DNA from 4 places in the Pectobacterium aroidearum genome. Region 3 is predicted to be linked to each of the others. Evidence: predicted binding sites of a transcription regulator. Region 3 holds the regulator's gene; each other region holds the start of a gene.
What was found. Region 3 encodes CRP, which controls carbon source genes, mostly activating them, when cyclic AMP is high. Its sites were predicted from a motif close to ATGTGANNNNNNTCACAT; they were not measured.
Positions count from the first base shown of each region.

Region 1 (3,135 bases), 130 kb from region 3:
AAACTCGCTTTCACGCAGGGCATTGCCCCACGCGACTGGGCGAATCCCTTTCCAGCGTTCGTTCAAAAACTGGCTGAGCTGCGTGAGCGACTGCTCCGGCGTCGCGGTGCCCAGCCGGCACAGCAGGCCCGCTGCACGACAGGCGCACAGTTCACCCTGACAGGTGCCCATGCCAACGCGAGTACGGCGACGCAGGTCAATCAGGTTATTCACCTGCAATGATTCCACGGCGTAGCGTACTTCTCCCGCCGTCACGGCCTCACATTCGCACACCAGACTGCGATCAAGACGTTCACCGGACAGCATTCTTCCAGCACGTTCACCGTGGCGATAAATTGCCGAGCCGCGCAGCGGCGCGGAGAGCGGTTTTGCCGCAGGATAAGCTGACAGGGCGTGAGGGGCGGTTTTCACCTCATCCAGCGACTCAGAACCGGGCAGCGGCGTCTGTGCCGTCGAGCAGGCCACGTCATGGCCCAGCTTTTTGCAGATAGCGTCCGTCACCCACTCCGCCATCAGACGGTAGGTCATCAGCTTGCCGCCGGTGATGGTAATAAACCCTTCCAGCCCGTCGCGGCTGGCATGGTCGAGCAACACAATGCCGCGGCTTACGCTACGCCCGCTGGGGTCACTGTCGTTGGCAACCAGAGGTCGGACGCCGGCATAGGCGCGCAAAATTCGCGTGCTCGCCAGAGACGGCGCCAGCATAGATCCCTCGCGCATCAGCGTTTCCACTTCGGCAGGTGTCACCAGCATATTGTCGATTTGGTCGTAGTCGATGTGAGTTGAGGTCGTGCCAATCAGCGAAATGGTATCGCCCGGCACCAGAATGTCGGCATCTGCGGGTTTACGGCAGCGATTGATCACCATGTTGTTGATGCGGTGTCCAAGAATCAGCAGCGCGCCTTTCGCCGGGAACATGCGCACGCGCAGATCGGCATATTCCGCAATGTGTTGCCCCCAGATTCCCCCTGCGTTAACCACCACCTGCGCGTATATTTCTGTTTCTACACCTTTTTTATGGTCGAAAACGCGCACACCAGTAACCCGATCGCCCTGACGAATCAGCCCGATAACCTCGTGATAGGTCAAGACTTCCGCGCCGTGCTCGCAGGCATCGATCATGTTGGCTGCGGTCAGGCGAAAGGGATCGACAGAACCATCCGGCACGCGTACCGCGCCAATCAGCGCCGGATTAGCCGCGGGTTCCAGCCGCAGCGCTTCCCGCGGGTCCATCGCTTGAGCACGAATCCCCGCCTGCTGGCAGGAAGCAATAAACTGTGCCTGCCAACCAAGATCGTCTTCCGGCAAGGTAATAAACAGGCCGTCGGTCGGTTCAATACAGTGGCGGGCAATCCGCCGGAGAATCTGATTCTCTTCAATACATTCGCGGGCAGACTCGCCATCGGTAACCGCATAGCGGGCACCGCTGTGTAATAGGCCGTGATTACGCCCGGTTGCCCCGGTCGCAATATCATAACGTTCAAGCAACAGGCAGCGCAGCCCACGCAGGGCGCAATCCCGTGCCGTACCTGCTCCCGTCGCACCTCCGCCGATGACAACCACGTCAGTTTCACGCCAGTTCCCAGTATTTTGCATCATATTCTCGCTCCGGGCGGATGGTATATGTTGCTATTGGGACACAAAAAGGAGGGTTAATGTTTGATAAAGAGCAAAAACAAACACTAAACGAAAATAAAGGGGCATTTAAAAACAATAAGTGTGATTTACATCACTAAAACCACACTGTGGAATTTTCCGATTCTGTTAACATGAGCGCAAAAATCGTCACAGTTTCATAAAAGTGTAACATTAGCGTCATGAATCACACTCATTTGCACGCTAGCCCCTTACAATAACGTTCGTAATAGAACAAAAAAGCTATCGTTTTTTTTCGCATTGGAGATATCTATGCTGAGTATTTTTAGGCCCGCCGCCCACCAGCCACGCGTGTCGCAGGATCGTGTCGATCCCCTCTATCGCCGTCTGCGCTGGCAGATTTTCATGGGGATCTTTTTTGGCTACGCCGCCTACTATCTGGTACGCAAAAACTTCACACTGGCAATGCCTTACCTGATTGAACAGGGCTTCTCGCGCGGTGACCTTGGCTTTGCGCTATCCGGTATCTCTATCGCCTACGGCTTTTCCAAATTCATCATGGGTTCGGTATCTGACCGTTCCAACCCACGGGTTTTCCTGCCTGCCGGTCTGATTCTGGCAGCCGCCGTGATGCTGTTCATGGGCTTCGTGCCGTGGGCAACATCAAGCATCGCGATTATGTTCGTCCTGCTGTTCCTGTGTGGCTGGTTCCAGGGAATGGGATGGCCACCGTGTGGACGCACCATGGTTCACTGGTGGTCGCAGAAAGAGCGTGGCGGCATCGTATCCGTATGGAACTGTGCTCACAACGTCGGCGGCGGGCTTCCGCCTCTGCTGTTCCTGCTGGGTATGGCCTGGTTTAACGACTGGAAAGCCGCACTTTATATGCCGGCCTTCGCCGCGATTCTGGTTGCTCTGATTGCGTTTGCACTGATGCGTGACACACCGCAATCCTGTGGTTTACCACCGATTGAAGAGTACAAAAACGACTATCCGGTTGACTACAATGAAAAAGACGAAGAAGAACTGACGGCTAAGCAGATTTTCATGCAGTACGTTTTCCCGAACAAACTGCTGTGGTACATCGCTATCGCCAACGTCTTCGTTTACCTGCTGCGTTACGGCATCCTCGACTGGTCACCGACTTATCTGAAAGAAGTGAAACACTTCGCACTGGATAAATCGTCCTGGGCCTACTTCCTGTACGAATACGCAGGTATTCCGGGTACGCTGCTGTGCGGCTGGATGTCCGATAAAGTGTTCAAAGGCAACCGTGGCGCAACGGGCGTGTTCTTTATGACGCTGGTGACGATAGCGACCATCGTGTACTGGATGAACCCAGCCGGTAATCCGGGTGTGGATATGGCCTGTATGATCGTCATCGGCTTCCTGATTTACGGCCCGGTGATGCTGATTGGTCTGCACGCACTGGAGCTGGCACCGAAGAAAGCAGCAGGTACAGCAGCGGGCTTCACCGGCCTGTTCGGCTACCTCGGTGGCTCCGTTGCCGCTAGCGCCATCGTCGGCTACACCGTTGAC
Region 1 covers NZ_CP166097.1:323,057-326,191, reverse strand. Annotated here, with positions in the region: gene glpA (anaerobic glycerol-3-phosphate dehydrogenase subunit A) at 1-1,599, opposite strand, end outside; gene glpT (glycerol-3-phosphate transporter) at 1,909-3,135, shown strand, end outside.
Region 1: glpT (glycerol-3-phosphate transporter) is a predicted target of CRP. The motif match lies at 1,718-1,735, and genes of this name have one in related genera.

Region 2 (3,135 bases), 1.1 Mb from region 3:
CGCAATCTGCAACAGCAGCGCTTCACTCAGTTGCAGCGACAGCGCATCGGATTTCATACACTCCTGCCTCAACGCATCCACCTTCTCACGAAGGGTATCCATACCTTCGGAGCCTAGACACCAGTGCCGCTGGCTTTGTGGATGTTCCCCGCCCGGCAGCAACCTCTGCCAGTCAGCCGAGAGCGTCAGGCGGTTGCGAATATAGAGGATATTGTCCAGTTCTAGACCGTGGACAGATTCATAGCTGTGACGATCGTTAGCAGAAACATAAAACATATCGCCGCGGGTAATGCGGTAAGGTACATCGTTCCAGAGGTGCAGGCCATTCCCGCGCCAGACAATCACCAGTTCGTCAAAATCATGATGATGCAGCGGAAACACCGGCTGCGGGTGGCGTTCGGCAACCATCACGACATTCTTGTCGGTGAGGAAATAGTCTTCAGTCTGTAATTTTAAACCCCGTACTGCTGTCGCCATTTCCTCACCCGCAGTTGCTGTTAGCTACTCTTCACGAGAAAACGCCTGATGGCGTAGTGACTTAGGCGCCTGCGAGAATGCCTTGCGGAATTGCGTCGAGAAGTGATTGCTGTCGCTAAATCCACAGGCGTGCGCAATGGTGGTGATGGAATCATCACTCTGCTGCAACCGCCGACGTGCCTCCAGTAATCTTAACCGATTCAGATAGCGTTGTGGCGTCATACCGGTGTGTTGTTTGAGCTGACGATGAAGTGTGCGCAGCGGCAGCGAGAATCGATCGGCCAGACTGCCCCAGTTCACCTCTTCGCTGTAGTTGTTTTGCAACCAACCCAGCAATGCCTGTACTCCCTGACGCTCGGAACCACTACTCTGCGTCTGGAAGCACTGTTGACGCAACTGCACCAGAATGTGCAGAAACAGGCTTTCACTGGCGGCAATCGCTTCCGGCGCATCGCTCTGCGCCAGCTCTGCCAGACTGTTCAACGACTGCTTCAACTGCTGCATCCCCGTAGCATTGACCTGCCACTGCCCCTGCCACTCGCCGTTCGGGCCATACGGCAAGAATGCGGCGATATCGGAAAGGAAGCGGAACCCGCGCGGCGAGCGATACAGCATGTTAGTCAGACACAGCCCTTCCACGTCTTCAAACAGATGCCGATCGTTATCACGAACAAAGAACACCGAACCGCTGCACAGTGCATAAGGCTGATCGTTAAACACATGGACGCCTGCGCCCTGCTCCACCAGCACAATCTCCCAGAAATCATGGTAGTGCTCAGGAAAAGCCGTTTGCGGAGTACGCGGTTCTACCGCCACCGTTACGGCACGCGAAGTAAAAAAATCATCACCACGAAGTAACGTCATTTCAGTTCTCCATTCGGCCTCTGGCAAAAATGCGGCCTTTGAAAAAGGGTAGCCAGAAGCCACAGAACCGACCTTAAATTACCGTCACCTGCATGCCGTCTGGCTGCTCTTTTTTTAAGATCGCACCGCCCAATTGGTTGAAGTGTGGTAAGGATCACACCGTCTTTTCCCTGATTTTTTCGTGGTTATTTCCCGAATAATTTCCCAGATTGTGAGCCCTTTCACGGTCAGCTTTGTCATTTTGCCAGCCGCCTGTTGTTGATGGCACTCATAGGAAGGTGGCTGCCGTTACCGCTCTTTACACTGCAACACATCCAACAATAAGGAGTGCGGCTATGGCGGTGAAGAATATCGTGGCGGTGGATTTAGGTGCATCCAGTGGTCGGGTCATGCTGGCAACCTTGCACACCGCAACGCAGCATCTGACGCTGAAAGAAATTCACCGTTTCAGCAATACGCTGGTGTTTCAGGACAATCATCACCAGTGGGATCTCGCCGCGCTGGAACGCGATATCCTCACCGGGTTACACCAAATCGATGCCATGGGTATCGTTCCCGATAGCATCGGGATCGACAGTTGGGGCGTCGATTACGTGCTACTCGATCAGGACGGACAGCGTGTCGGCCTGCCGTATTCCTATCGCGACCACCGCACCGACGGCGTGATGGCTACCGTCACCACCGAACTGGGACGTGAAGCTATCTATCAGCGTACCGGCATTCAATTCCTGCCATTTAATACGCTGTACCAGCTTAAAGCGCTGTGCGATGCGCCATCTGACGATCTGCATCAGGTGGCACACCTGCTGATGATTCCCGACTATTTTCACTATCGCCTCACGGGAAGTCTGGTCTGCGAATACACCAACGCCAGCACGACCCAACTGCTTAGCCTCGAAAAGAAAACCTGGGACAGCGAACTACTGGACTATCTGGGTGTACCACGTCGCTGGTTGAGCGAGCCGGTACAGCCGGGGCACGCTGTAGGGAACTGGGCTGCGCCGAGCGGACGGCAGATTCCCGTCACCGCCGTCGCCACGCACGATACCGCCAGCGCAGTGGTTGGCGCGCCGTTACAGAGTCGCGACAGCGCCTATCTCAGCTCCGGCACCTGGTCGCTGATGGGTATCGAAAGCGACACGCCATTTAACAGCCCGCAGGCGCTAGCTGCCAATATCACCAACGAAGGCGGCGTAGACGGCACCTATCGGGTGCTGAAAAACATCATGGGACTGTGGCTGCTACAGCGGGTTTGTCAGGAGCGTGACATCAAGGACTTAGGCGCGCTGATTGAGGCCGCCGCCGCCCTGCCCGCTTTCACCAGCCTGATTAACCCTAATGACGATCGCTTTATCAATCCGCCATCCATGCATCAGGCGATCCGCGACTATTGCCGTGAGCACGGCCAGCCGGTGCCCCACAGCGATGCCGAGCTGGCACGCTGCATCTTTGACAGCCTCGCGCTGCTCTATAGACAGGTAGTTCTGGAACTGGGCGAACTGCGCCACGCACCGATCCGCCAGTTGCACATTGTCGGCGGCGGCAGCCAGAACGCTTTCCTGAACCAGCTGTGCGCCGATGTGTGCCAAATTCCAGTTCTAGCCGGGCCGGTCGAAGCTTCGACGCTTGGCAATATCGGCTGCCAGTTGATGGCGCTGGGCGCCGTCGCCGACCTTGCCGCATTCCGGCACATGCTGACTCATAACTTCCCTTTGCATCGCTATACCCCGCGTGCGGAGAGTGATTTTGCCGGGCACTGGCGTCGTTTTCAGGCGCTCAGCCAGCCAGAAACCG
Region 2 covers NZ_CP166097.1:4,629,781-4,632,915, forward strand. Annotated here, with positions in the region: gene AB8809_RS20870 (helix-turn-helix domain-containing protein) at 1-477, opposite strand, end outside; gene rhaS (HTH-type transcriptional activator RhaS) at 502-1,341, opposite strand; gene rhaB (rhamnulokinase) at 1,677-3,135, shown strand, end outside.
Region 2: rhaS (HTH-type transcriptional activator RhaS) is a predicted target of CRP. The motif match lies at 1,484-1,501, and genes of this name have one in related genera.

Region 3 (3,135 bases):
GAGAAAGGGATTATTCCAGCACTCTAATTTCGTGGCTGTGCGTTACCTCAACGGCTTTGCCCAGCATCAATGCGACAGAGCAGTATTTTTCCGCAGACAGAGCGACCGCGCGCTCGACGGCTTTGTCGGTCAACCCTTTCCCCGTGACGATAAAATGCAGATTGATATGGGTAAATAAACGCGGCGCTTCCGAACGGCGCTCTGACGTCAATTTCACTTCACAATCTGCCACATCGTTACGGCCTTTTTGCAGAATCGACACCACATCAATCGCGCTGCATCCCCCCACAGACATCAACACCATTTCCATCGGACTGGGCGCTTTATCGCCGGAATTGCCGTCCATCAATATCTGGTGCCCTGATGCGGATTCGCCCAAAAACGTTAAGCCTTCAACCCATTTTACCCGTGCCTGCATGGTGCCTCTCCACTAAAAATTTTTTGAAAATTTATACCGTTACTGTACAAAAACCAGCGTTAATCAGAGCTTTGTCATGCTGAAGCGAGACAACACAAGACACGTCCTTAAAGCTGTGTTAAAACGAAAATAGAATAGACCTTTTCTGGACAAAGCCAGAAACGAAGAAGATGATGACGTAGCCAGATATACCCAGCCACGTTTACGTTGCAGCAAGGCAGCAACCGGAAAATCAAGGGTACAGTGGTTCCAGTATATTCCCTGACGTCATTCTGCCTAGACTGAATTTTATTTTTTAGCAGTTAAACACGCCGTACAGGGAACTCTGACCCCTGTAATTTGCGCAGTGAATTACAACAGAGGATGATAGCGAATGGTTCTCGGCAAACCGCAGACAGACCCAACTCTCGAATGGTTCCTTTCCCATTGTCATATCCACAAGTATCCATCGAAGAGCACGCTTATTCACCAAGGTGAAAAAGCAGAAACGCTTTACTACATCGTGAAAGGCTCTGTCGCAGTGCTAATCAAAGATGAAGAAGGCAAGGAAATGATTCTTTCCTACCTCAATCAGGGCGATTTTATCGGCGAGCTCGGCCTGTTTGAAGAAGGTCAGGAGCGCAGCGCTTGGGTGCGGGCAAAAACCGCCTGTGAAGTGGCTGAAATTTCCTATAAAAAATTCCGCCAGCTCATCCAGGTTAACCCTGATATTCTCATGCGTCTGTCTGCGCAAATGGCCAGCAGACTCCAGGTTACTTCAGAGAAAGTCGGCAACCTCGCCTTCCTTGATGTGACCGGCCGTATTGCCCAAACCCTACTCAACCTGGCCAAACAACCTGATGCCATGACGCATCCAGATGGCATGCAAATAAAAATTACCCGTCAGGAAATTGGGCAAATCGTTGGCTGCTCGCGCGAAACCGTGGGTCGCATTCTGAAAATGTTAGAAGACCAGAACCTGATCTCTGCGCACGGTAAAACGATTGTCGTTTACGGCACTCGCTAAATCCCTGTCGCTGTACCCTACCAACAAAAAAGCGTGAAGCCTCGGCCTCACGCTTTTTTTTATGGCGAGCTTCCTGCTCGCCACCCTACGGGCCGTCGCAAGCGACGTTGAAAAACGTTCCCTACGTTTTTTTATGGCGAGCTTCCTGCTCGCCACCCTAAGGGCCGTCGCAAGCGACGTTGAGAGCATAACTCAGTTTGCTGCGTTAACGACCTGTGCAACAGCGTTAGAGAACTTCGCCATCCCCTGCACAATGTCATCTTCATCAATGATCAAAGACGGCACAAAGCGGATAACGTTCGGCCCTGCCATCAGTACCATCAGGCCCTGAGCCGTTGCCGCCGCCAGAAACTCGCCCGCGCGACCATGCCACTGCAGTTTCAATTCCGCCCCCAGCAGGAGCCCCATACCGCGAATCTGCTCGAATACGCCATACTGCTGATTGATTTTCTCAAGTTCACTGACAAAGCGATCGTGCCGATCCGCCACGCCTGACAGCACTTCCGGCGTGTTAATGATATCCAGCGCGGCTTCAGCCACCGCACAGGCCAGCGGGTTGCCACCATAAGTGGTGCCGTGTACCCCAACCGTCATCACAGAAGCGATTTCTTCCGTCGTCAGCATCGCGCTAATCGGGAATCCACCGCCCAACGCTTTAGCGGTGGTGAGAATATCCGGCGTAATGCCGTAGTGCATGTAGCTGAATAGTTTACCGGTACGCCCCATCCCACTCTGCACTTCATCAAATACCAGCAGCGCCTTGTGCTGATCGCACAGATCGCGAACGCCTTGCAAGAACTCAGGCGTAGCAGGCGTAATACCGCCCTCACCCTGAATCGGCTCCAGTACGACTGCGCAGGTGTGATCGTCCATCACCGCTTTAACCGCAGCCAGATCGTTGAAAGGAACATGGACAATATCCGCAGGCTTAGGTCCGAAACCATCGGCATATTTAGGCTGTCCGCCAACCGAAACGGTAAACAGCGTACGGCCATGAAATGCATTGTAGAAGGCGATGATCTTGGTTTTATACGGGCTGTGACGTTTAACCGCATAGTGGCGCGCCAGCTTAAATGCGGCTTCGTTAGCCTCCGCACCGGAGTTAACAAAGAACACGCGATCGGCAAAAGTGGCATCAATCAATTTGCTGGCGAGGCGTAGCGCAGGTTCGTTGGTGAAAATATTGCTGGTGTGCCACAGCTTTTCGCCCTGCTGCTGCAACGCATTAACCAGTGCTGGATGGCAGTGACCCAGTGCCGTAACCGCAATGCCACCGGAGAAATCGATATACTCACGGCCGTCCTGATCCCAGACGCGACTCCCTTTACCTTTCACTGGTACAAACTTCGCGGGTGCATAAACCGGCAAAATCACTTTATCGTGAGTATCCCGTGTCACTGCTTTCTGCTCTGCTGCCATTTGCTGCCTCACTCTGCTATCCATCACGTTAGAATGAAAATATAGTCAATAAATATGCATAAAAAATCAATTACAGGCAATATTAAATCGGCCACTGGAGAGAATAACTTTCTATGTAACTAAATTTTAAGGAAATTATCCAAAAGCTGATGTCCTTGCTGGCTAAGAATGCTCTCTGGGTGAAACTGCACACCTTCCAGCGGCAGTGAGCGATGGCGGATCCCCATAATCTCATCTCGCTTACCTTCATGTTCGCTCCAGGCCGTAACCTCAAAGCAATCGGGTAGCGACG
Region 3 covers NZ_CP166097.1:457,158-460,292, reverse strand. Annotated here, with positions in the region: gene AB8809_RS01955 (OsmC family protein) at 11-418, opposite strand; gene crp (cAMP-activated global transcriptional regulator CRP) at 792-1,424, shown strand; gene AB8809_RS01945 (aspartate aminotransferase family protein) at 1,617-2,843, opposite strand; gene AB8809_RS01940 (aminodeoxychorismate synthase component II) at 2,963-3,135, opposite strand, start outside.

Region 4 (3,135 bases), 2.3 Mb from region 3:
AAATGATTTTTGTCCCGGCGGCGCATTAGCCGTTGACGAAGGTGACCACGTCATTGCGGTTGCCAACCGCGCTATTGAAGCCTGCATAGCCGCGGGCGTCACCGTGATCGCCACTCAAGATTGGCACCCCGAGAACCACGGTTGCTTTGCCGTGAATGCGAATACCAAGATCGGAGAAATCGGCGAACTAAACGGATGGCCGCAGATCTGGTGGCCGATTCATTGCGTGCAGGGAACGACAGGCGCTGATTTCCATCCTGCACTTAATCAGTCTGCTATTCAATGGATCATACAAAAAGGGACTCAGCCGGAGATCGATAGCTATAGCGCTTTTTTCGATAACGGACATCGGGTAAAAACCGAATTGGATGACTGGCTACACGCCAACCACATCACCCATTTGACCATTCTGGGGCTGGCGACAGATTATTGCGTCAAGTTCAGCGTGTGGGATGCAATTGCTCTGGGTTATCACACCGAAGTATTGGTGGACGGTTGTCGCGGCCTGAATCTTTCGCCCGATGACAGCGAATCCGCATTACGGGAGATGGCACAGCGTGGAGCGACGCTTACGGACATGACAGAGTTTCTTGCCTCACTGCCTTCCGCGCGTTAGTTATCGTCACTGCCGCCCAACATCGCGGCAGCGGCTACCAACTTACACGTTACGGTCGGGTTTCAATGCTCAGGTTTCAACGTAATAATGGCGTCAGCACCGCTAAACTGGCGCTTCAGTTCTTGCTTGCTTTTCATCACAATTTCGCCATTGGTGCCAATCGTCATGTGCTCAGCCTGTTCATTATGGCGAGCCTGCCACATCATCACCATTTGCAGGCTGTTCTCTTTCTGTTCAGCCGTCAACGCGACGCCATCTGGCCATTTGCCCAGTTCTACCGCCGTGACCAAGCGCTGGTAAATTTCTGGCGTCATAGCGTCGATCAGATCATTGAGTTCCATATCCGGTTTCTGCTCCGAGAAAGGTCAGAGTTATGCTTACTGAGTTCTGTTATTGACAGCGGCACAGGTAATTACAGAAACACCTGATAGCTGAATCGTTTAAAGCTATGTAATATCAGCCTGCCGCGCCCTATTCATCACACAGATTACCCGTCAACGCGCTCGCCATCAACGTCATCAATGAAGCTCAGCGACGCAGAATTCACACAGTAGCGTTCGCCGGTGGTTTTCGGGCCATCAGGGAAAACGTGCCCAAGATGCGCATCACACTGCCCACAGCGGATCTCTATGCGGCGCATATTGTGTGAATCATCTTCCAGATAGCGTACAGCCTCTGAGGAGACGGGTTGATCGAAGCTAGGCCAGCCGCAGCCGGAGTCATATTTGCTATCGGAGTAAAACAGCGGCGCCTGGCAGCACAGGCAATGGTAAACGCCGGTGCGCTTGTTATGCAGCAGTTTGCCTGAAAACGCAGGTTCCGTACCGCGTTGCTGGGTGACATAGCGCTGCATCTCTGTCAGTTCTGTGTTATCGGACGGGGTACGCGAAGCAGAGTCGTTAGTCATGGAAGTCTCACAGCGGGTGTTATCAATTCAATTAATCATTGATTATAACAAAAAATTAACAACCTGACAGGCTGTTCTGGCCTAATATTATGAATGTTATTAGCATGAATATTTAATTGTGATACACGTCACATATTGAGACAACACAGGCTTTATATGATGCATTCCGCCCTCATATCAGTCTTAGATGTTACTTAGTTACAGGCTCGAGCGGTTTTCGCACAAAGATTGGTCATAGGTTTGACTTACAGCAACTATTGACACGATTCCGCTTGACGCTCAGCAAGGTTTTTGTAATTTTACAACCAACCTTTTATTCACAAACCAATAGCTGGTGGAATATATGACTATCAAAGTAGGTATCAACGGTTTTGGCCGTATCGGCCGTATTGTTTTCCGCGCTGCACAAGAGCGTTCTGACATCGAAATCGTTGCAATCAACGATCTGTTAGACGCTGAGTACATGGCGTATATGCTGAAGTACGACTCAACTCATGGTCGTTTCAACGGCACCGTTGAAGTTAAAGATGGCCACCTGGTTGTTAACGGCAAAACCATTCGTGTTACCGCAGAGCGCGATCCTGCAAATCTGAAGTGGAACGAAGTTAACGTTGACGTCGTTGCTGAAGCAACTGGCCTGTTCCTGACTGACGACACTGCACGTAAGCACATCGCTGCTGGCGCGAAGAAAGTTGTTCTGACTGGTCCATCTAAAGATGACACCCCGATGTTCGTTATGGGCGTAAACCACAAAGCTTACGCAGGCCAGGACATCGTTTCTAACGCATCTTGCACCACTAACTGTCTGGCTCCGCTGGCAAAAGTCATCAACGACAACTTCGGTATCGTTGAAGCACTGATGACCACCGTTCACGCCACCACTGCAACCCAGAAAACCGTTGACGGCCCGTCTCACAAAGACTGGCGCGGCGGCCGCGGCGCAGCACAGAACATCATCCCATCTTCTACCGGTGCTGCTAAAGCTGTAGGTAAAGTTATCCCTGAGCTGAACGGCAAACTGACTGGTATGGCGTTCCGCGTCCCTACCCCGAACGTTTCTGTTGTTGACCTGACTGCGCGTCTGGAAAAACCAGCTTCTTACAAAGAAATCTGTGCAGCAATCAAATCTGCTTCTGAAGGCGAGCTGAAAGGCGTGCTGGGCTACACTGAAGACGAAGTGGTTTCTACCGATTTCAACGGTGAAAAACTGACTTCTGTATTCGATGCTAAAGCAGGTATCGCACTGAGCGACAACTTTGTGAAACTGGTTTCCTGGTACGACAACGAAACAGGTTACTCAAACAAAGTTCTGGATCTGATCGCCCACATTTCTAAATAAGTGTCAGCGATGATTCGGTGAAAAAAGGGCGACGTTATGTCGCCCTTTTTTATTGTTTATTGCAGATTTCTTTTTACAACGAAAAACAATCAAAAAAAGGCTCTATCATGCATAACACAATTTTCTCACTCCCCGTCACGAAACAAATTAGCGCCACCCTCAGCCAGCGTCAGTTGGACCAACTCCCCATCATCGTCGTTGATCATCCTGAAGTGCGTGCGGCAATAGCATTGCAAGGGGCGCACCTACTCAGTTGGCAGCCGACAAACGAAG
Region 4 covers NZ_CP166097.1:2,767,294-2,770,428, forward strand. Annotated here, with positions in the region: gene pncA (bifunctional nicotinamidase/pyrazinamidase) at 1-616, shown strand, start outside; gene AB8809_RS12715 (YeaC family protein) at 679-957, opposite strand; gene msrB (peptide-methionine (R)-S-oxide reductase MsrB) at 1,104-1,523, opposite strand; gene gapA (glyceraldehyde-3-phosphate dehydrogenase) at 1,867-2,862, shown strand; gene AB8809_RS12730 (D-hexose-6-phosphate mutarotase) at 2,970-3,135, shown strand, end outside.
Region 4: msrB (peptide-methionine (R)-S-oxide reductase MsrB) is a predicted target of CRP. The motif match lies at 1,640-1,657, and genes of this name have one in related genera.